4 regions of the Ruegeria sp. AF1 genome follow, and region 1 is predicted to be linked to each of the others. Evidence: riboswitches for the same ligand, from Rfam matches in the RefSeq annotation. Region 1 holds a riboswitch; each other region holds the start of a gene.

Region 1 (5,761 bases):
CGTGCGACGCTCGGTATTTCAAGACGTTCAAGGCCCGCGATTCTGTCGAATTGCGGGCCAGATATGGCGTGTTTTTCGGAACTCCTGCCTACCCCTGCTCGTTCAAGGGGCGCGATTTTGTCTGGTATGTGCTTTACGTTCAGGCGCGCCCTTGTGGCACAACCTCGTATCCCGGCTCCTCCGGCTCATCATCCGTCATTTCGGCAGGGAAGCCCGGGGCGGTGATATCCAGGCCGGTTGCCTCTTCCAGCCGCTTGATAATATTTGGTGAAAGCTCGCGTTCGCCATAGCGTGCGATACCATCGTTAAAGATGTTGATCATCACCGGGTTTATTTCCAGCGGCACCCCGGCGCGGTCGGCGACCTCCTGAAACAGACCGATATCCTTCTTCACCAGATCCATGGTGAAGGAAATATCGCGCGACCCGTTCAAGATGACCTGACTTTCGGTTTCGTGCACGAAGGACGTGCCGGACGAGATTTTGATCGCCTCATAGGTCGTGTTCAGATCCATCCCCGCAGCCTTTGCCGTAACCAGTGCTTCGGCGCAGGTGATCAGGTTGGCGGTGGCAAGATAATTGGTCATCACTTTCAGCACCGAGGCCGAGCCCAGTTCGCCGGTGTGCAAAACCCGACGACCCATTGTCGTCAGGAACGGCAGAATTCGTTCAAACGTTTCCCGGTCACAGCCCGCAAAGATCGAGATATTGCCCGTCGCGGCACGGTGGCACCCGCCAGAAACCGGGCAATCGACGGCCGCACCGCCGCGCGATATGACTTCGGCTCCCAGGCGTTTGACTTCGGCCTCGTCCGTGGTCGACATCTCCATCCAGATCTTGCCGGGGCCCACTTCGGGCAACATCTCCTGCATCACTGCATCCGATGCTGCCGGAGACGGCAGACAGGTGATCACCGCATCGCAATCGCGCATCAACTGGGCGGGCCCCTCAGCCGCCTTTGCACCTTTGGCGACAAACTCGGCCACCAGATCCGCGTTCAGGTCATGCACAGTCAGATCAATGCCGTTGCGCAAAAGGGATCCCGAAAGCTTGCCGCCTACGTTACCCAGACCGATAAATCCCACTTTCATATGACGCATCTCCAAGTTCGTCGTTTTCCCGTCATGCGACCACATACCGAACACATTCTTCATGCCGCCGAACGACGCCTACAGGTCGCTTTTTTCTCCTTGGCTTATTTGTTGCGCGCGAACCGCTTGACAAGCGGGTCAGCGGTGCCGCATGTCCCTGTCGTTGGTGTCGGCGACAGCCGATGAAAAGGGAATGCGTCAACGGTTCATCCGCCAAACGCAGCCGCCCCCGCGACCGTGACCGGAGAGGATGCCCAATGCCACTGGCCTGTGCCGGGAAGGCGGGACATCCGACAGAGCGACCGCTCTGGCATCCGCAAGCCGGGAGACCTGCCAACACCCGAAGTTGAAACCGGGCGGGGTGTTCCGGTGTCGGGTCCATGTGCAGACGTGGTGCCCGCATGAAACCCCGTCCCCCGCGAAGAGGATTTGGGGGGATGAGAGACATGAGCGAGAACGCACCGGTAGAGCTACTGGTCTGCACGACTTGCCGCCGGGGTCTGCCCGTCGAGGATGACGCTGAGCGACCCGGCACATTGTTGCACAAGGCCCTGGAACAGGCTGTCCTGCCGGATGGCATCATTCTGAAACCGGTCGAATGCCTTTCGAACTGTGATCAGGGCTGTTCCATCGTGCTTCGGGGCGGGCCGGATCGCTGGACCTTTGTTTACGAGAATCTGAACGAAATCGATCACGTCGATGTCATCATCGATGGCGCGACTAAGTATCTGGCCACAGGCGATGGTCTGGTGAAATGGCGCGACCGTCCTGAACATTTCCGCAAAAACTGCGCCTCGCGCATTCCCCCGATTGGAGCCTGAGATCATGTCGAACCTTGAAAAACTCCCCGTCACTGTGATCACCGGCTTTCTGGGCTCGGGCAAAACCACGCTGGTGCGCCATCTGATGCAGAACCCGCAGGGCAAGCGCCTTGCGATTGTTGTTAACGAGTTTGGCGATGTGGGTGTTGATGGCGACATCCTGAAGTCCTGCGCGATTCCGGAATGCCCTGCGGAAAACATCATGGAACTGGCAAACGGCTGCATCTGCTGCACCGTGGCCGACGATTTCATCCCGACCATCGAGGCGCTGATGGCGCTGGAACCGCGCCCGGATCACATTTTGATCGAAACATCCGGCCTTGCACTGCCCAAACCGCTGCTGAAAGCGTTTGATTGGCCTGATATCCGTTCGAAAATTACCGTTGATGGCGTTATTGCGCTGGCCGATGCGGAGGCCGTGGCCGCCGGTCGCTTTGCTCCGAACGTTGAAGCGGTGGATGCCCAACGGCTGGCTGATGACTCGATCGACCACGAAACACCCTTGTCCGAGGTGTTCGAGGATCAGATCTCGTGCGCGGATATCATCCTGCTGACCAAGCCCGATCTGGCAGGTCCCGAAGGTGTCGCGAAAGCTAAACAGATCATCGCCGCTGAGGCGCCGCGCCCGCTTCCCGTCGTCGAGGTTGCCGAGGGTGTCGTCGACGTACGCGTCGTGCTTGGCCTTGAGGCTGCCGCCGAAAATGACATGGACGCGCGCCCGTCACATCACGATGGCCATCACGATCATGAGCATGACGATTTCGAAAGCATCATCGTCGAGTTGCCGGAACAGACCGACCCGGCGGAACTGGTTGCCAGGATTGAACGTCTGGCAACTGAGCTGAATATCCTGCGCGTCAAAGGCTATGCCGCCGTCACTGGCAAACCGATGCGCCTGCTGGTTCAGGCTGTCGGCGCACGGGTTCGTCACCAATACGACCGCCCGTGGGAGCCCGGTGAAGAGCGCCGCTCGCGCCTGGTCGTCATTGCCGAACATGACGACATCAAAGAGGCTGAGATCCGTGATATCCTAGTGGGTGTGACCGAGGTTGCCGAGTAAGTCATGCACGTCGTCTTTCGCGAAAGCCACGGGCTCGAGGAAACCGAGACCCCAACCGATCTGGGCCAAAGCCCAGCCGATCTGGTTGTGCTGTCCTTTTCCGACAGTGACCTGGGCGCTTTCGCGGCGGGCTGGCATCGCGGCGGCGGACCTGAGGGGCGGATGCCAACCTTGCGACTGGCCAATCTTGCAGCATTGAAACACCCACTGTCCGTCGACACCTATGTTGAACAGACACTTGAAGGCGCAAAGGGCATCCTGATCCGTCTGATCGGTGGCGTGCCCTATTGGTCTTACGGGTTGCAACAGGTTCTGGCACTGGCACAGGCCAAAGGCATCGCGCTGGCCGTTTTACCGGCGGATGGGCGCGAAGACACTCGGTTGGATGAGTATTCGACCCTGCCCCTCTCGACCCTGCGGCGGCTGGCACATCTTTGTGATACCGGCGGAGAAGTCGCCGCGCAGGCCGCATTGGCCCAGATGGCGTTAGCAGCAGGGCTTTATGCCGGCCCGGTGATGGGCGCGAAAACCGTGCCCGAATGCGGTGCGTGGTGCCCGGAACAAGGTGTCATCCCGGTGGATTCCGCGTTCGAGAACGATGCTAAACGCATTCTCGTAACCTTCTACCGCGCTTATCTGACATCAGCAGACACAGCCCCGGTCGCGGCCCTGATCCGCAGCTTGCGCGCCCGCGGGCTCCAGGCGGTGGGTTTGTTCGCCCCGTCGCTCAAGGCCCCGGCCGCTGCCAACTGGCTCAGGGAACAGGTCGTTGCCCTGAGACCATCGGCCATCATCAACGCCACTTCATTCTCGGGAAAGGGCGCGTCTGGCACGTCGCCTTTGGACGCGGCGGATGTGCCGGTGTTTCAGGTCGCCCTCGCCACCTCGCGACGCAAGGCTTGGGCCGAGGCCGAACGCGGCCTGTCGCCTGCCGACCTCGCCATGCATGTGGTATTACCCGAAGTGGACGGGCGAATATCAGCAGGCATTGCCTCCTTCAAAGAGCCGGGCAAGCGCGATCCGCATCTGGAATACTCGCGTTTTGCGCATCGGGCCGAGCCGGACCGGATCGAGGCGATCATCGACCGGGTATCGGGCTGGCTCGCCCTGAATGACAAACCCAAGGCAGACCAGATCCCCGCGTTGGTACTGTCCACATATCCAGGCAAAGACTGGCAGATGGCCCATGCGGTCGGTCTCGACGCGTTGGCCTCAGCCGAAGCGATGCTGTCTGATCTTCACGGTGAAGGCTACGACATCACGGCTGCCGAACCGATTGCCGACACACTCTTGGACGCCCGGGTATCGTGGCCGCTTGAGGATTATCTGAGTGCACTCGCTGAATTGCCCGAGACCCTGCGCACCGATCTGCACACCGTATGGGGCGATCCCGAGCAAGACCCAATTTTCGCTCATGACGCGTTTCACTTCACGGCTTTGCGACGCGGCAAGGCACTGGTCGCACTGCAACCAGAACGCGGAACACCCGAGCTGCGCGATGACGACTATCACGACCTTTCGCGCACCCCGCGCCATAGCTATGTCGCCTTCTATTTGTGGCTGCGCAAAGGTCTTGGAGCGGATGCGCTGATCCATATCGGTGCGCATGGCACGCTGGAATGGCTGCCCGGCAAATCAGTCGCCCTATCGGCAAACTGTTGGCCCGAGGCACTGATCCGTGACCTGCCGGTGATCTACCCGTTCATCGTCAACGACCCGGGCGAGGCCGCGCAGGCCAAACGCCGGATCGGCGCGGTGACCCTGGGCCACATCCCGCCTCCCATGAAAGAAAGCGGAACGCCTGACCGGATGGTGCGGCTGGAAGCCCTGCTGGACGAATTTTCAAACGCGGACGGTCTTGACCCCAGACGCCGCGACCGGCTGCAGGAAGATATCCGGGAAGAAGCACAGGCCATTGGACTGGAGAACGATCTGGGTCTGGATCAGGCCACCAGCACCGCCGAAGCAATCACGCGCATTGACCGCTTTGTCTGCGATATCAAAGAAAGTCAGTTCGGCGACGGGCTGCACGTCTATGGGCGTGTACCGGACGTGACCGGCAGTTTCGACCCAGCCCCATCCGCCCATGCCGAACGCAAGGCCCTGATCAATGCGCTGGCCGGCAAGAGGATCGAGGCTGGCCCGTCCGGCTCGCCCTATCGGGGCCGCTTTGACGTGCTGCCGACCGGGCGAAACCTTTACACCACCGATCCGCGATCTGTGCCCACCCGCGCAGCTTACACGCAAGGCGTGAAACTGGCCGAGGAACTGGTACGGCGGCACTTGCAGGAGGAAGGTGATTACCCGAAAGGGCTGATTGTCGATCTGTGGGGATCGGCCACCATGCGCACTGCGGGCGAAGAATTCGCCATGGCCCTGCACCTGCTGGGTGTAAAGCCGGTTTGGGACAAGGGATCCGAGCGGGTTTCGGGTATCGAAGTTTTACCCATCACCGACCTGAGCCGCCCGCGTCTGGACGTCACCCTGCGGGTTTCGGGCTTGTTTCGCGATGTGTTCCCCACATTGTCAGCCCTTTATGGTCAGGCGGTTCGGGCTTTGTCAGAGCGTGATGAAGCGACCGACTGGAACCCCTATGCCGGTCACGCCCCGGCTACGCGGGTGTTTGGCCCGGCACCCGGCAGTTACGGCCTGAACATGACCCATCTGTCCGAGACCTATACGGACGAGGCGCGCGCCCAAGCCGGGGAGGCATGGCTTGAGGCCAGCTCGTACGCGCTGGAAGGTGAACACATCGCGCAGGACAAAGCGGGAATCACGGATCGTGTCGCC
Region 2 (5,761 bases), on a different contig from region 1:
GCCTTGATCAGCGTCGACTTGCCAGCGCCATTGTCGCCGATCACCGCCAGAATCTCACCCGGCATCAGATCGAAGTCGCAGTGATCCAGCGCAGTCACCTTGCCATAGCGTTTCACAAGGTTCCGTCCTTTGAGAATGGGTTCCATCAGGCTGCCACCTTTCTGATCCACTGGTCGACCGCGACCGCTGCGATGATAAGGATGCCGATCAGCAGGAACGTCCATTGTGCATCCGCGCCCAACAACCGCAGCCCAAGCGTAAAGACGCCTACGATCAGGGCACCGAACAGGGACCCCAGAATAGACCCGCGACCGCCAAAAAGAGATATCCCCCCGATCACGACCGCCGTGATGCTTTCAATGTTGGCCAGCTGCCCCGAGGTTGGCGAAACTGACCCGATCCGACCAATCAGGGCCCAGCCCGCAAAGGCGCAGATCAGGCCGGACAGCATGTACACGGATATCAGCGTGCGGTGTACGTTGACACCGGACAGCTCTGCCGCTTCGGGGTCATCCCCGACGGCATAGACATGCCTGCCCCAGGCCGTGTGCCGCAGCGCGTATGCAAGGACGAGGATCAGCGCCAGCATGAAGACCACCCCGACGGTAAACACCGCCCCGCCCACGTTAAACTTGGCACCAAACAGTTGCAGGATGGCGGCGTGTTCCTCGATCTCCTGCGACCGGATCGTTTCGTTTTGTGAATAAAGAAAATTCGCCGCAAGAACGATCTGCCACATGCCAAGTGTGACGATGAAAGGCGGCAGCTTGATGCGACTGACCAGAAACCCGTTCAAAGCCCCGATTGCCGAGCCAACAGCAAGGCCGCACACAATCGCAATCGTAGGCGGCATTCCATAGCGGAAGGTAAACTGCCCCATCACAACCGACGACATCACCATGATGGCCCCAACACTCAGGTCGATGCCTGCGGTCAGGATCACAAGGCTTTGCGCCGCGGCCACGATCCCGACGATCTGAACCTGTTGCAGGATCAATGTCAGCGCAAAGGGCGAAAAGAACTTGGGGCCCAGCAAGACACCAAAGATGACGATGGCAGCGACAAGGACAATCAGCGGGACCAGCGACGGGTTCACATGCAGAAAATGCTGAACCGTCCCGACAAATCCGCGTTGGTGATCGTCAAACTCGGCGACTTGCTCCGGGCTGCCTTTTGCGGCGGTTTCGAAATCGTCAGCTTGTCGTGAAGAATCGGACATGGAACTTCCCCCAAAGCGTCAGGTTTATGACGACTTTAGCAAGGTTTCAGGCGTGTGGGTGGTTTTGATAAGTGGAAGGCCGCGCAGCGGCCTTCCAAACATTCAGCTTAACCCCAGCAGAGGTCCATGCCTTCCTGAACCGAGATGGACTCGACGCCGTCGGCGGCCTTATCCGTCACAAGCGCCACACCGGTGTCAAAAAAGTCCTTACCGGGTGTGTTCTCGGGCTTCACGCCTTCGTCCGCCCATTTCTTGACGGCCTCAACGCCCAGCGATGCCATCAGCAGCGGGTATTGCTGTGATGTTGCACCGATGACGCCGTCCGCCACGTTCTGCACGCCAGGGCAGCCGCCATCGACGGAAACGATCAACACGTCATTTTCGCGCCCGATAGCCTTAAGCGCTTCATAAGCGCCCGCTGCCGCCGGTTCGTTGATGGTGTGCACCACGTTGATCGTCGGGTCTTTGGCCAGCAGGTTCTCCATGGCGCGACGACCGCCTTCTTCGTTGCCAGCGGTGACATCGCTGCCAACAAGACGCGGGTCGTTTTCATCGCCAATCACGTTCGGATCGGCCAGATCAACACCGAACCCCTGCAGGAACCCTTGATTGCGAAGCACATCCACAGTGGGCTGGCTGACCGCAAGGTCCAACGTGGCGATTTTGGCGTCATTTGCCGCATCTCCCAGCGTGGCTTTTGCCCATTGTCCGATCAGAAGCCCCGCAAGGAAATTGTCCGTGGCAAAGGTCGCGTCGGCCGAGTCGATAGGCTCAAGTGGGGTGTCCAGCGCAATCACCAGCAGCCCGGCATCGCGGGCCTGCTGCACCGCCGGAACGATGGACGACGTATCCGACGCGGTCAGCAGGATACCCTTTGCGCCATCCAGAATGCAGGTTTCAATGGCCTGAACCTGAGTTTCGTGGTCTCCGTCGACTTTGCCGGCAAAGGCTTTCAGCGTCATGCCAAGCTCTTCGGCTTTAGCTGTGGCACCCTCTCTCATTTTAACAAAGAAAGGGTTGGTATCCGTCTTGGTGATCAGGCAAACGGTTTCACCTTCGGCCATTGCACTGCTTGCCATGGCCGTAACCGCCAGCGCCGTGGCGCCTGCAAGTTTCGCAAGTTTCATCGGTAGTCCTCCCAGTTTTCCCAATGCCCTTCCGGGCATACGTTTGATCGGGCGAAAACCGGCCCGATCTCACATAAAAACCATCACAAGATTCGAATTTCGAGTCAATAAATAAATCACTCTTATTTATTATTGACAGAAAGGAAGGGTTCCAACATTGTCGTCATGAAGGGGATGGCCGTGTCTGCAATGAACTCTCAGGGCAATACCACTGGCGTACGCGAGCCAGACATGCGCGGCACCAACCAAAGTGGAATGCGGGCCCGAAATGAACGACTTGTCCTGTCACTGGTCCGGCGCCATCAGGCCCTCGCAAAATCTGAAATCGCGCGCATGACCGGCCTGTCGGCGCAGACGGTCTCGGTCATCATGCGCCAGTTGGAGAACGATGGGTTGCTGTTGCGGGGCGAACCGATCCGGGGAAAAGTCGGACAGCCATCGGTTCCCATGCGCCTGAACCCGGACGGCGCGTATTTCTTTGGGCTCAAAGTCGGGCGGCGCAGTACCGAACTGGTGCTGACGGATTTCCTTGGCAACGTCAGGCACCGCGAACGGCGGACCTATGATTTTCCGACGCCCGAGGCGACATTGAGCTTTTCCACAGAAAGCCTAGACAAAGTGATGGCGTCAATGTCGCACGAGGCGCGCAGCAGAATCGCGGGCCTTGGGATTGCCATGCCGTTCTACCTTTGGGACTGGGCACAAACATTGCAGGTTCCTCAGGAAAAAATGGATCCGTGGCGTGACGCGGACCTGAAAGGCGCGTTGGCCGCTAGCTATGACGTGCCGGTTTTCCTGCAAAACGACGCAACGGCCGCCTGCGGTGCCGAGCTGGTGTTTGGCCCGGCGGAAGGCCCACGAGATTTCCTGTATTTCTATGTCGGCTTCTTCATCGGGGGCGGGGTGGTTCTGAACGGCTCCATCTTTCCGGGGCGGGGAAATGCCGGTGCGCTTGGCCCATTGCCTGTGCCGGACGAAGTGGGCGGAGTGAAACCGTTGATAGATGTCGCCAGTCTTTATGTGCTGGAGCGTGCGGTTGGTGGAAATGCCGCAACAGCCGGTTCAATCTGGGAAACGACACGGCATTGGGACGTACCGGAAACCCTCCTTGAGAATTGGCTGAACCAGGCGGCGCACGGAATCGCCCATGCCATCGTCTCTTCTTGCAGCCTGATCGATTTCGAATGTGTCAAGATTGATGGCTGGATGCCTGCTGATATCAAGGCGCGGCTGGTGGAAAGGGTTGAGCTCAAACTATCCCATATGAACCTGACCGGGCTTGAACGGCCCTTGGTGCTGGCAGGGGCGGCGGGCCCGGATGCCCGGTCATTGGGGGCGGCCAGTTTGCCATTGTCGGAAAGATACCTGCTCGAAGGGTAGGTTCATCCCCGAAAAACCCCGACCTGTATCCAAAGCGGATCAACCGGAAAAAGGGCATTGCCCGCTGAACTTTTTGACAGCCAGCGCAATTGATCGTTGACGGATGCTGAAGAAGTCTGGCAAGCCGCTCGGCATGTCCGGTTCCGGGGCGTGCTCTGGAATCAATAGGGAATGCGGTGCGGGCTTTGGCCCAATTCCGCAACTGCACCCGCAACTGTAAGCGGCGAGCAGGGCTGAAGTGCCACTGGAGTTAATCCGGGAAGGCCAGCCCAACGCTTTGACCCGCAAGTCAGGATACCTGCCGGACATGTGCCTTTGACAAGGGCACTCCTAATCGGCGACGGGATGTGCGTCGGAGCAGGATGCTTGAAAAAGCAGCTCGGCTTGGACGTCCCCGCAGTCAAAACGCATCTCGTACCGGGGTTGGTACGAAGGGACAAGGACGACTATTGATGACCAAGCTGCTTTCTGCAGCCGCTGTGGCGATGGCGCTTCCAGCGATGGCAAATGCGCATTTCCTGCTGGAATACACCTCTGACACCATGATCGACGCACCGGGGAATGTTCCGGTCAAGCTGATCTTCTGGCATCCGTTCTCGAACGGGCATGTCATGGATCTGGACAAGCCGCAGGAATTCTACGTGATCCACAACGGTCAGAAAACCGACCTGCTGGACACTCTGGAACCCGTGCGTTTCACCGGTGGGGAAAACGAAGGCGCGGCATTCAAGGGTTATGTTCCGGTCAAACGGTCGGGCGACTATGTGCTGGTGACAGTTCCCCAGCCCTATTACGAGGGGTCTGAGGATATCTATATCCAGCAGATCGCCAAGGCATTCCTGAACCGCAACGAATTGCCGACCGACTGGATGAACCCGGTGGGCTTGCCGGTTGAGATCATCCCGCTCAACAAACCGACCAACATCATCGCGGGTTCGACCTTTACGGGTCGAGTTATGGCAGAAGGCCAACCGGTTGCGGGTGCCGAGATCGAGATCGAGTACATGGCCGCAGAACCGGACATGGAAAGCACGGCTGCTTCGGCCCCGACCGTCTCGCCGTTGCCGGGTGGTGCATTGGTCGCAACTTCGGATGATAACGGGTATTTCACGTTCGGCGTTCCGAAAGCCGGATATTGGGGTTTTGCAGCGCTCGGCGCCGGTCCCGTGACCGAACACAATGGCAAAGAACTCAGCCAGGACGCGGTCATCTGGATCCGCGCCTGGGATTTGGAGTAACCGTAGATGCATATCGTTGACGGAGCCTTGTCCAACCCGGTCGTGATCGGCGGTGCCGTCGCTGCGGCGGGTGGAATTGCCATGGGCCTCAGGTCGCTGGATCTTGATCGCATCCCCACTGCGGGGGTGCTGTCAGCCAGCTTTTTCGTGGCATCGCTGATCCATGTTCCTATTGGTCCGTCGTCGGTGCACCTGATCCTCAACGGTATGGCCGGGCTTTTGCTGGGGTGGGCCGCATTCCCGGCCCTGTTCGTCGGGCTTTTGCTGCAAGCCGTCTTCTTTGGCTTTGGCGGGTTGACGGTATTGGGGATCAACACCCTGAACATCGCGTTGCCCGCGGTTCTGGCCGGACTGATCTTTAGCCGCCTGATCGCCCACGGCTCACCGCTGCAAGGTGCGATATGGGGCGGGGTCGGCGGTGCCTTTGCCATTGCCGCCACAACCGGCATGGTTGCGTTTTCACTGGCCTTGTCCGGGGATGCCTTCCTGCCTGCGGCTAAGATTGTTTTCTTTGCACATATTCCTGTCATGGCGATTGAGGCGATCCTGACCGGGTTCGCGGTTTTGCTGGCGCGCAAGGTCAAGCCCGAGCTGTTTGTCAAACGAGCGGTCGCATGAGGTATCTGGCAATCATTCTGGCGCTGTGCTGCGCACCCCTACCTGCCTTAGCGCATAAGGTCATAGCCGGAGTGTTTAAATCCGGTGACGCCATCGAAGGCGAAATCGGCTTTTCCAACGGCGACATGGCAAGCGATACCGAGGTCATCGTCAACGGCCCGGACGGAGCCGAGCTGGGC
Region 3 (5,761 bases), on a different contig from region 1:
CCATCAGTCAGCGCCGGGAACGGCAACAAAGTCCGCAACTGGGTCATTCAGCCAGCCCTCAACCATAGTACGCTTTGGAAAAAAGAAAGCAACGTGGGCACCCCCGGCAACCCGCTAAGGGCCGCCGAGGGATAGGTTTACGAGGGTGGTCGCCGCTGGACGACATAGTCTGCCAGCCACTGCCAGTAGGCTTCGGCATCACGGAATCCCTGAGCCCGAGCCGCGAGGTTCTCAGCTTCTCGACGAGAGCAGCCACCATCGTATTCAGCGATGGCCGCTCGCTCCTCAAACGCGTCAATGTCCGGGAAACTCATGCGGGGAGCCGTATCTGGTCAACGATCGACCGACGTTGCTCGTCACTGATGCCTGCCGAGTAGATGCCGTAGGTGATCCCATTCTCCGACCGCGCAGATTTATGGCCGACCAGAGAGGCTGTGAAGTGCTCAGGAACACCTGTCCGCTCGCACTGGGTAATGAACCACTTGCGGGTCGAGTGAAACACCAGTCCCGGTCGTTCCAGAGCCAGCCGCCGTCTCAGTCTCGCGAACCCCTTGGTCACCTGCGCGACAGTCAGGTCAGGGAACAGCGGGCCATGGCTAGGCAGCTGTCGGAGCGTCTCATCCAGCACGGGATGCACCGGAACCAGTCGTTCAGCGGCGTCGGTCTTCAGCAGTCGCAGTCGGTTAGGTCGAACATGCACGAAGCAACCGAGGTTGCCCTTGGCCACGAGGTCTTCCCGGAGCAGCCCAACCGCTTCCCCCGCTCGCATTCCTGATAGCAGGCAGGTTAGCAGAACCGAATGCAATTCTCGGTCATTGGCTCCCAGCAATCCCACCACTTCATCGTCAGTCGGAACTGCATAGGGTTGAGGACGCACCTTGCGATCGAAGGGCACCGTCCGGAACGGGTTGGCCTCCAGATGCCCCTCATAGACCACCCAGTCGAGGAAGTGGTTGACCTGCGACCAGATGCGTCGCTGGGTTCTGGCGGTTATCGTCAAAGACCCCTGAGACGAGTAGGTAACGAGTTGGTCCAGGGTTAACCCCCGAGTCCGTTCCGACTTTCCAATCATTGGAGACAGTTGAGCTATCGCTGACAGGAACTCTCGCCCCTCCGCCCGCGTCAGGCTGCAAACCGTTCGATCACCATATCGGCTCGTGAACAGCCCGACGGAGTATCGGACCGACTTGAACCCGCTGGGTCGCAATTGACTACTGCGCCGGGCAAGATAGGCGCGGCTCAGGTCACGGACCGCCACCTTTACCGGCACGACGGGTCGGGTGAAGGCAGATTGCTCCAGAACTGTGCCAGAGTCCCCCAGAGTGGCCCGGAGACGGACGAGAGACGATTCCGGTTGGTCCACCCAATCAGGAACGTTAGCGTTGCTCTCCGTGGCAGACAGGGCCTCCTCTGCCTTGTCCCGAACTTGCTCCACCAGCGTTTCAAACCGGGCATTGACTTCAGCGGCTCGGACACGGGCGGTGTTGCGATCCCCGGTCTTGAGGCTCTGCTTCAGCGCCTGAGCGCCCAGCGCGAGAGCCACGTCAACGGGATAGTTGCGTCTGAACAACCACGTATGGCCCTTCAGATAGGCATAGCGAATGTGAGCAGACATAGGCCTCCTCCTTTTCTGTTTTGATTTTTCGGGATTGCCGTTAGGCGTCAGGGACGAGCCGGACGATCATCTCCCGATCTGGTTCGCCGTAGGCACCAGCCAGTGGGCCGGTCACAGCAAAGCCGGTCACGCAGTCTTCGAACACCTCTTCCACGCGGAACAGATGTTCAGGGACGTCATCGAAGGCGCGGACGACCACGACGTCACCGGGGTTCAGCTCCAGCTCAGTCATCGTCGGACTTCCACGTCCAGAGGACCGCCAACAGAACCAGAGCTGAGACAGCGGGGTGAGACCGAGACACCACCCAGAGCATCGTCGTCAAGACAGCCTTGGGCGGTGGGTGCAAAAGAAAACCCCCGACGAGAACGCCGAGGGCAGACAGGTACTTCATGGATCAAACTCCTGCAGTTGTTTCTTTATTTAGATGCAGGAGAGTTCTCGGTTTTGACGGGGGAGCGGACGTTCAGATTCATAGTGGGAATGGCCGAGTTGCGGACAAACCCACCTTTAGCGGCGCTACGGCGAATGTCCGTTTTCCGGTTCAAAAGGGCAATAAACGAGTGTGCGCCTTCTCTCAATAGCGACCTCAGCGGATTAAGCCGGTGGTATGAGATCGCAAAAATTCAGACGAATTTGTTTGTATTGTCTAAATGCCCAATCTTAAAGGCCGTCTAAACAGCCTCAGCCGAGCCAATGTCGGGCGTGGGTCATTGACTTACAGGGGCTTCGTGTGTTCTTATTGGGGTTGGGGAAATCGATACGCAGTGCAACATAAATGTGCCTTTTCGGGGGAGCTATGACAGTGCGTATATATTTTTCTGTGCTGGTGATGTGGCTATCGGCAGCCACAGCGGGCCAAGCGGCGACTCTCAGCTCACTTGGAGCAACAGGGGTAAACGTCAACGGCACACTTTACGATGTCACTTTCTTAGACGGTTCTTGCATCTCAGTCTTCAGTGGATGCAACGACCAAACCGACTTTGATTTTTCTAATCAGACTGACGCTCTGTTAGCGGCGCAAGCGCTTCAAGCACTTTTTCATGACAGCGCAAATTCCTCATTCGATACTGACCCCGGCCTCACGAATGGATGTACCAACGTACCGCTTAACTTGTGCACGATGTATATTCCGTACAGGACCTATATCTCTGGCAACTACTTCGATGCCGCTTTCTTCACAAATTGGGATAACGTCAATTTTTCCGATTTCGTTAGCTCTGGAGGAGCTATTGACGCTTCCACAGATTATTCGTCAAACGGAACTATTACTTTTGCTCGGTGGTCACCCGTCACCCCGGTTCCGCTACCTGCTTCGTTTCCTCTACTGGCAGGAGGCGTTTTCGGGTTGTTGGCCTTGGGGCGTCGAAAAAAGCTGCAACAGCATTGAGCGAATTGGAGCTAACCCAATCCTGTCTTGACCCCGGACGTATTCTTGCAAACATAAAATTGGGATGATTATGCGGAAAGCCTCGGTGGCTAAGTGGACAAGGTCGATTTCGCAAGCCCCCATCGTTCAAAGTCGCTATTCTGGAAATTCTGTTCGACAACGCATGGTTTCCGCGAGCCGCCTTCCGCTCTTGATCGTTTTTCTTCGGTGACAGAGTTTGTCACCAAAATCGACTAGGAGCTGCCGTTCGCCACACGCTCAACGAATGACGGTTCAGGGCTCCCCAACAGCCCTTCGCTGCGCTTAGCTGGAACGCCCGCCAAAGCCCCCGCCAGCACCAGCGACCCCCGTCAGCACCCGGATCGCCTCGTCAGCGGTCCAGGTTGGCGGTCTCGTAAGCTATCCCCAAAGCGCCAGTGAGCGGTCGTTCTAGCGGTCAAAATGCCCGGCGCAGAGCTTAGCGAATGCCCGTGCTGACCCGCTGACGCTCCATTCCGCCCGTCGCTTAGCTCAGCAAAATGCCCCCGAAACCGCCCCAGTTTTTCGGGCTAGTGGGAAAAGCTCTTGGGTTTCATCGGTCGGCAAGGAATCCTACCACCCCAGCCATGATTTTCCTATATATCACACACCGACGTCCTCGGGGCGGATTGTAGCGCCTTCTCAGCGGCTTGTCTGACGTCAGCACCATGTTGAGACGCGCAGGTTCATGCCCTTGGGAGAAAATGGGAAAGACCCCCGAGTTTTTTCTTGCCGCAGAGTAAGTGTTAAGGTACCCGCGTTTTACCGGTCCCGATGTGGCTAAGAGGGAATCCGAGGTGCCTTTTGGTGCCAACCGGAACTGCCCCCGCAACTGTAGGCGGCGAGCGCTGTCCATTCCGTCACTGGGCCATTTCGGTCTGGGAAGACAGGACAGACAAAGACCCGTCAGTCAGGAGACCTGCCGGTATGAAACCGAAACACACCGGGCGGGGTTGTCCGGGGAGGTTGCCGAAGAAACGCGCCGGGCGGGCTATGTACCACTCTGCGCTCACAGCAGGCAGAAAAGCGTCTGTTGCTTCGGTAAATGCCCATTCACCCGTTCTCTGGTCATTGACACATGGAGATCGATTGTCATGTTTCTACGCACTGGCCTGATTGGCCTTTCCTTGCTGGCTACCAGCGCTGCCGCCGAAGGAAACTTTCCCTTAACCATCGAAAACTGCGGTCACTCGGTCACGTTTGACGCGCCAGTGACGTCGTCAGTCACGGTCGGCCAAGCCGCGACCGAGGTGCTTTATGCGCTGGGTCTGAGTGAGCAGGTTCTTGGAACTTCGGTCTGGTTCAACGAGGTGCTGCCTGAATATGCCGAGGTGAATGCCAAGGTAGAGCGTCTGGCAGACAATGATCCCAGCTTTGAAAGCGTTGTTGCCAAGCGGCCGGGACTGGTCGCAGCGCAATATGAATGGCATGTCGGACCCGAGGGCATCGTCGCCACGCGTGAGCAATTTCACGAACTGGGTATTCCAACTTACGTGATGCCTGCGGATTGCGTCGGCAAAGACAATACGGTCGGCGGCGATGGCACCCGCCTGCAAGCGTTCTCGACCGATACGCTGTATCAGGGTATCGAAGAACTGGCGGCAGCCTTTGATGTGTCCGAACGCGGCACGGACCTGGTTGCCGAGTACAAGGCCCGTGAAGCCGCAGCCGTCGCCAAGGCGCAAGCCGTGAAGCTGGACGATGTGTCCGCCGTATTCTGGTTTTCCTCTCCTGAAATGGAAAGCGATCCGTTTGTGGCCGGGCAGAAGGGCGCACCGGGATACATGATGAGCACATTGGGCATCCGCAACGTCGTCGAGACGGATGAAGAATGGCCAACAGTGGGCTGGGAAACCATTGCCAAGGCCAATCCGACGGTGATCGTGATTGCCAAGATGGACCGCCGTCGCTTTGCTGCGGACGACTACCTGAAAAAGCTGGAGTTCCTGCGCGCTGATCCGGTGACCAGCCAGATGGATGCGGTCAAGAATGACCGGATTGTCGTTATGGATGCGCAGGCCATGGACGCCACCATCCGCGCAATCCCGGCACTGGAGGATCTGGCCGAGAAGCTGGATACCATCGGAAACAACTTGTGAACGAGGTCGCCGCAATCTTTCGGCAGGGTTTCAAGGCCGCGTGCCTAACTGTGCCACTGTTGATTGCGGCGGTCCTTGCGGGCGCGATGATCGGGGAAACCTCGTTGTCGCCCGATTTGGTTCTCTCCGTTCTGGTCAACAAGCTGGCCGGAGCGGACCTGCCCGTCGACCCAATTGATCAGGGTATTATCTGGAGCTACCGGATTCCTCGCGCTCTGGTCGCTGCGTCCTGCGGTGCCGGTCTGGCTGTCGCAGGGGTCGTGTTGCAGGCATTGCTGCGAAACCCGTTGGCTGACCCTTATATTTTGGGCATTTCTGCCGGGGCCTCGACGGGTGCCGTGGCTGTTACCATCGCTGGTTTGGGCGGGGGAGCTTTGTCGCTGTCTTTTGGCGCGTTCAATGGCGCGCTTTTGGCTTTCGGTTTTGTCGCGTTGCTGGCCCGAGCCTCCGGCGCAGGCGGCGGGCGGGCTGCGACGGCGCAAATCGTTTTGGCGGGAATTGCCGGGTCTCAGTTGTTCAATGCGCTAACGGCCTTCATCATCGCCAAATCCGCCAATGCCGATCAGGCGCGCGGGATCATGTTCTGGCTGATGGGAAACCTCAGCGGCGTGCGCTGGCCGGATGTATATCTGGCCATTCCG
Region 4 (5,761 bases), on a different contig from region 1:
CTCGCGACATTGGGCAACATCCTGACGCAAGCCCCCTGCCCAGTTATTTGCAGCAACCTGTATCGCACGCATGGACCTCAGCCCTGGCAGCGGCACATGGTTCTGGACCGCACCGTGTCTTTGAACGGAGAAGACATTCCCGTTCGCATCGGCATCTTCTCGGTTCTTCCGCCGCAAACGACCTGTTGGGAGGCGCATAATCTGGATGACGATATCGTCGTCGAGGATATCCTGCTTGCGGCTAAATCCCTGACGCAGACATTGCGCGACGAGGGGTGTGATATCATCGTGGTGCTTGCTCATTCCGGCCTTGGGGGCAGCGAGCCGGTAGCCGGGATGGAAAACGCCGTGATCCCTCTGGCCGCGATCAAAGGCATCGATGCCATTGTGGCCGGGCACACCCACCTGACACTTCCAGGAGAGAGCCACGCCAATACCCCGATGGTCGATCACCTGACGGGGCTGGTACATGGAACGCCCATTGTCATGCCGGGATCAGCGGGCTCTTACCTGGGGGTTATCGATTTGGCCGTGACCGCCGGGCTGGACGGCAAAGTGCGAATCCGGGATAGCCGCGTCGAACTGCGCCCGGTTATCAGCAACGGCACAGCCGTCGGGGAAGACCGTGAAATTGCGGGCTTGTGTGAGGTGGCGCATCGTATGACCCGTCAATCCGTTGCGGCACCGGTGGCACATATCCCGGATACATTGCACAGCTATTTCAGTTGCTGTGCGCCGGATCGCGGGCTGAACCTTGTAGCTGCGGCGCAAGCCGCCGCACTGCGCCCGCTTTTGCAGGGAACAGACCTGGCGGATCTGCCGATTCTGTCGGTTGTTTCGCCTGCCAAATCCGGCGGGCGCTCAGGCCCCCGCCATTATACCGAGGTACCCGCCGGAGAAATATGTTTGCGCCATGTCGCGGATCTGCATGTGTTTCCCAACGAGCTGCGCGCAATCCGGATCAGCGGCGCGCATCTGCTGGACTGGTTGGAGATGTCGGCCAGCGTATTCAACCAGTTAAAGCCCGGTTCCGAGCCCGAACTGATCAACGCTGAACGGGCCGGGTACAATTTCGACATCGTGTTTGGACTGTCTTATCAGATCGACCCCACTCAGCCGCCTCGATACGATGCGCAGGGGAAAATGATCCATCCAGACCACAGGCGGATCAGCGATCTGACATATACAGGCCGCCCCGTACGACCGGAGCAGATGTTCGTTATGGCGCTGAACAATTACCGCGCCAGCGGAGGCGGGCATTTCCCGCATGCGACAACGTCTGAGTTCATCAGCCTGCCACCGCTGAGCATCAAGGACCTTGTGCGGGATTACCTGGCGCAGCACCTTCCGCCCGATCCGATCGTCACGCAGCCCTACCCGTTCTCGCTGATGCCGCAGCGGGGCGTGACAACAATTCTTCGAACAGGTCCGGGCGCCCCGAAATATTTGGATGAGTTGCGCAGGTTCGATCCCGTGTTGCTGGGCTCGGATGGCAGGGGATTTGAACGCATCCGCCTGACGCTCTGACGGGTTGTCTTTTCCCGTTGCCTTCCCTATATCCGGACTCGAGAGGTTGGCGCGGGCGAGCGCCTCGCCAACCTGGTCAGGTCCGGAAGGAAGCAGCCACAACGAGCCCCGCTTGGGTCGATGTCCAACCTCTCACTTCGTGAACCACAGCCACAGGAGGGCTTTATGATTGTAGTGAAAACCCTTCGGGCAGGCTGGTTCTGATTCACCGGAATCACCGGACTGCCTGAACACACGACCTGCGGATGCGCGCTTGCCATCCGTTGGCATTGCTGTTTCTGAAAACAGGCAGATAAATGTCTTATACGCTTTCGGACCTGGGATGGTCCTCTTACTTTGCCGCGCAGCATGCGGTTTTTCCTTCTGACACGCCCTTTCGTATCGCATCGGTACATCGGGACCGTCTGATCGGGCTGAGCCCGGATGGTGATATCCCTTTGCTGACACCGGATAATCCGACCGGTTCATATGCCGTTGGGGATTGGGTCCTCGCCGACGCCGAAAACCGCGTGCGTCACATTCTGGACCGGCGCAGCCTGCTGCAACGCAGGGCTGCCGGTACAGGTGCCGCAACACAACTGATAGCAGCCAATGTCGATGTGTTGTTCATCGTCAGCTCGTGCAACGCCGATTTCAACCTGCCCCGGCTGGAACGTTATCTGGCGCTGGCACATCAGGCCGGATGTTATCCTGTCGTTGTCCTGACGAAAGCTGACCAGTCGGATGACCCCGGCAGTTTCTCGGGACAAGTGCAATCTCTGGACCCTTTTTTGTCGGTACTGGCGATCAATGCGCTGGACCCGGCAGATATCGAAAAGGTTCTGGCATGGTGCCCCAAAGGCCAGACCGGCGCGCTGGTCGGGTCGTCGGGCGTGGGTAAAACGACGCTCAGCAACGCCATGACGGATCAAAACCTCGCCACCTCTGGAATTCGCGAAGACGACGCACGGGGCAGGCACACGACAACGGTGCGCGCGTTGCACCGGATGGGTAACGGTGGCTGGCTGATTGACACGCCGGGAATGCGCGCATTGCGTTTGTTGGACGCTCAGGACGGGATCGACAACGTGTTCTCGGACATCACAGAGCTTGGCCAAAGCTGCCGCTTTTCGGATTGTCAGCACGAGACCGAGCCCGGCTGTGCCGTGCAGAACGCAATAGGCAAGGGCGTTCTTGATCCGGCGCGGCTGGACCGTTGGCGCAAGCTGCGGCGCGAAGATCAGCGAAACTCGGAAACCGTTGCGCAATCGCGGGCGCGGGACAAGGCGTTCGGCAAGATGGTCCGCGGTGTCATGCAGGACAAGAAGCTTCGCAAACGGCCATAGCTGCAAGGTGTTATGGAAAACCTGCGTCGCGTCTGATCAGGCGATCAGGCGCGGCCAGACCGCTGCATTGCGCCGGGCAAATGCGCCTATGTGACCAATCTCCGGCAGCCCAAATTCGGCAGGCTTCAGAAGGTGGCGTCTGGCCCCGGGGCCATACAGATCGGCAAGGCGCCAAACCGCCTCGGGCGGAACCATCTGGTCGTCTTCGAACGTGTACAGATCCACAGCTGTTCCAGAACTGCCCCAATGCGCATCAGGCAAATTCTGCCCGATCTCGGGAACGTAGCTAAGAGGAGCTGTGCACCATTTGCGCCATTGCCAGTAGACCGAGGCGGGCAGGTCCGAGCCAAACCCGATTGCTTTGCCAGGCAGATAGCCAAGCGCCCGCACCATCAGCGGTGCATGGCCATACCAAAACAGCCCCGCCAGCCCCCGATAGGGCCATGGGTGATCTTTCAAAGTCACCAGCCCCGAACACACACAGATCATACGGTCAATCTGGTTGATATCCGGCTGCACCGGCCCCAGCATCGCACCGACCGAATGGCCGATGGTCCAGTGCTGCGCCTTTGGAAACCGCCTGCGCATCTCGGCCCGTGCCGCCGGCATATCGATCAATGCCCAATCCGCCATTGTAGCACGCGCGTCTTTCAGGCGGCCGACCAACGAAAGCCCGTAGTCCCGATAGTCATAGGTCAGGCAAGCCATCCCCCGCTTGGTAGCCAGCCATCGCGCAAAATGGCGATAATAGTCACGCGGCACACCTGTAGCACTGTTCAGCACAACAACGGTTTCCGGCTCACCCACAGGCCGGTACAACCGCGCCGACAAGGTCACGGACCCTGACGGAAAGCTGAAATCTTCGATCAACACCGTCTGTTCCGTATCCAACATGATCCCCGGCTTTCACTGAAACAATCGGTTTGCCTGCCTTCAATGCCGACGACACTAGGCCGGAACATAATCCGCATCCAGCATGACCAAACGTCCGGCCTAAAGATCGGCTTGACTCGGAACGCGATCAGACGCTAGCGGTTGTGTGATGGTTTCCGGCCCCCACAAGAGGTCGGGATGAAAAGGGAACACGGTGCGGTTTGTCTGGTCACGCAGGCATCAACCAAGTCCGCGACTGCCCCCGCAACTGTAAGCGTTAAGCAATGCCGAAATACCACTGGCCTATGGGCTGGGAAGGTCGGCAGAGCAATGACCCGCAAGTCAGGAGACCTGCCATCGGAACTGAAACCGAAACTCGGGCGGGGTGTCCGGGCAGGTCCTGACGGCGAAATGCTGTCCCACCTGCCCCAATATTCCAGCCCACCACGCGCGGAGGGCGCAGGATGATCTGGAAGACAAAGTCACACGAATACAGCGCAACAGTGTGCCAGCGTACGGGCAAAACCTGCCCGGCTTTGGCGCGACTGGCCCGCTCGATTTCCGAAGCCATGGCGCAGGCGGTTTCGGCCACCAGCGAGGATTTCGAATTTGAAGGCAGCAGCGCGCTATCACATTGCGCGGAAGGGTGCATGGCAACGATCCGAGCGCGATCCGACAGCGTTCGCGTTTTCTGCGGGGCGCACCCTGATACGGCAATTCGGGACCTTGATGCCTATGCCGATTTGATCTTCGGACCTACATTCAGCACGCTGCCCTCGGGCATTGTCGCGAACCCGCCTTGCGCCATGATCGAGGTTTCAACGATCCGGCCTCGGAAAACCGGCTACGCACCCCAGCAGCTGTCAGCTTGATCCCACTTCCACCTGTGCCGGGGTGATCCGGGACGCCCAGGCCAGCTGCGCATCGGTTTCGACAGCGCAGGGGCGCACGGCCCGCAGGCGGTCCAGTGCGTCGCTGGCGCGTTCACCGCATTCAACCATCAGTCGCAGAACAATCATCCCGGATCTGCCGCACCCCCCACGGCAATGCACAAGAACCCGGCCACCGCCCGACAGCGCATGTCGGGCCGTGGCGCCGACCTCTGGCCAGGCCTTCTGAACCGCCTGCGTCGGTGCTCCAAAATCTTCGATCGGCAGGTGAACCCACCGGCTGGCACGGCTTTGGATGTCGCTGCCAAAGTGCTGCGCGCCATCCTGAAGCATTTCAACATCCGTCGTCATTGAAATCACAAGGCCCGGTTTCCACGCCGCAATCATATCCAGATCGCCGACGTAATCCCCGCCACGCCCGGGCATTGAAGTAAGGGCAAGCGTTCCGCCTCCGACCTGCAGAGCAAAAATGACCAGCTGCGACATGAAGTGCGTCCTCCCCCAAGGTACTCTTTAAGAAATGAGCCATTAAATCCGCTGGACCAGTTTAGTTGGAAACCAGCCCGTTTCTGAAACAAAAAATCATCACGCCCCACAGTGGACGCGGACTGCCGCCGCCACTACGCTGTGCCGAAGCACCGAATCCGAGCGAGTAGACATGACAGACACGCCCAGCCCCGCCTATCAGGTTCTCGCCCGCAAATACCGCCCGGAAACCTTTGCCGACCTGGTGGGTCAGGATGCCATGGTGCGCACCCTGAAAAACGCTTTTGAAGCCGACCGGATTGCGCAGGCCTTTGTCATGACCGGCATTCGCGGAACGGGTAAAACCACCACGGCACGGATCATCGCCAAGGGCATGAACTGTATCGGACCGGATGGAACCGGAGGGCCGACAACAGAGCCTTGCGGTCAGTGCGAGCATTGCATCGCGATCATGGAAGGCCGCCATGTCGATGTGATGGAAATGGATGCCGCCAGCCGTACCGGCGTCAACGATATCCGCGAGATCATCGACAGTGTTCGCTATCGCGCAGCCAGCGCGCGCTACAAGATCTACATCGTCGACGAGGTTCACATGCTCTCGACCAGCGCATTCAACGCGCTGCTCAAGACGCTCGAGGAACCGCCCGCACATGTGAAATT

The links. A riboswitch is a leader RNA that binds a small molecule or an ion and turns the genes downstream of it on or off. The one in region 1 is predicted to bind cobalamin.
Region 2: another riboswitch for cobalamin. It lies ahead of ACR0BK_RS19360 (DUF4198 domain-containing protein); the one in region 1 lies ahead of ACR0BK_RS04195 (DUF1636 family protein).
Region 3: another riboswitch for cobalamin. It lies ahead of ACR0BK_RS05410 (ABC transporter substrate-binding protein); the one in region 1 lies ahead of ACR0BK_RS04195 (DUF1636 family protein).
Region 4: another riboswitch for cobalamin. It lies ahead of ACR0BK_RS18070 (hypothetical protein); the one in region 1 lies ahead of ACR0BK_RS04195 (DUF1636 family protein).

Annotation. Positions count from the first base shown of each region.
Region 1 covers NZ_JBQFZG010000001.1:844,423-850,183, forward strand. The annotation lists gene ACR0BK_RS04190 (NAD(P)-dependent oxidoreductase) at 140-1,135, opposite strand; cobalamin riboswitch at 1,238-1,442, shown strand; gene ACR0BK_RS04195 (DUF1636 family protein) at 1,537-1,911, shown strand; gene cobW (cobalamin biosynthesis protein CobW) at 1,916-2,971, shown strand; gene cobN (cobaltochelatase subunit CobN) at 2,975-5,761, shown strand, end outside.
Region 2 covers NZ_JBQFZG010000025.1:15,014-20,774, reverse strand. The annotation lists gene ACR0BK_RS19380 (ATP-binding cassette domain-containing protein) at 1-146, opposite strand, end outside; gene ACR0BK_RS19375 (ABC transporter permease) at 146-1,219, opposite strand; gene ACR0BK_RS19370 (substrate-binding domain-containing protein) at 1,327-2,346, opposite strand; gene ACR0BK_RS19365 (ROK family transcriptional regulator) at 2,521-3,726, shown strand; cobalamin riboswitch at 3,848-4,046, shown strand; gene ACR0BK_RS19360 (DUF4198 domain-containing protein) at 4,179-4,964, shown strand; gene cbiM (cobalt transporter CbiM) at 4,971-5,582, shown strand; gene ACR0BK_RS19350 (cobalt ABC transporter permease) at 5,579-5,761, shown strand, end outside.
Region 3 covers NZ_JBQFZG010000002.1:174,495-180,255, reverse strand. The annotation lists gene ACR0BK_RS05425 (DUF6538 domain-containing protein) at 311-1,615, opposite strand; gene ACR0BK_RS05420 (hypothetical protein) at 1,656-1,847, opposite strand; gene ACR0BK_RS05415 (VPLPA-CTERM sorting domain-containing protein) at 2,413-3,003, shown strand; cobalamin riboswitch at 3,771-3,962, shown strand; gene ACR0BK_RS05410 (ABC transporter substrate-binding protein) at 4,116-5,120, shown strand; gene ACR0BK_RS05405 (FecCD family ABC transporter permease) at 5,117-5,761, shown strand, end outside.
Region 4 covers NZ_JBQFZG010000019.1:8,923-14,683, reverse strand. The annotation lists gene ACR0BK_RS18090 (bifunctional 2',3'-cyclic-nucleotide 2'-phosphodiesterase/3'-nucleotidase) at 1-1,527, shown strand, start outside; RNA gene ffs (signal recognition particle sRNA small type) at 1,567-1,665, shown strand; gene rsgA (ribosome small subunit-dependent GTPase A) at 1,824-2,852, shown strand; gene ACR0BK_RS18075 (alpha/beta hydrolase family protein) at 2,889-3,746, opposite strand; cobalamin riboswitch at 3,880-4,098, shown strand; gene ACR0BK_RS18070 (hypothetical protein) at 4,190-4,597, shown strand; gene ACR0BK_RS18065 (protein-tyrosine phosphatase family protein) at 4,589-5,101, opposite strand; gene ACR0BK_RS18060 (DNA polymerase III subunit gamma/tau) at 5,274-5,761, shown strand, end outside.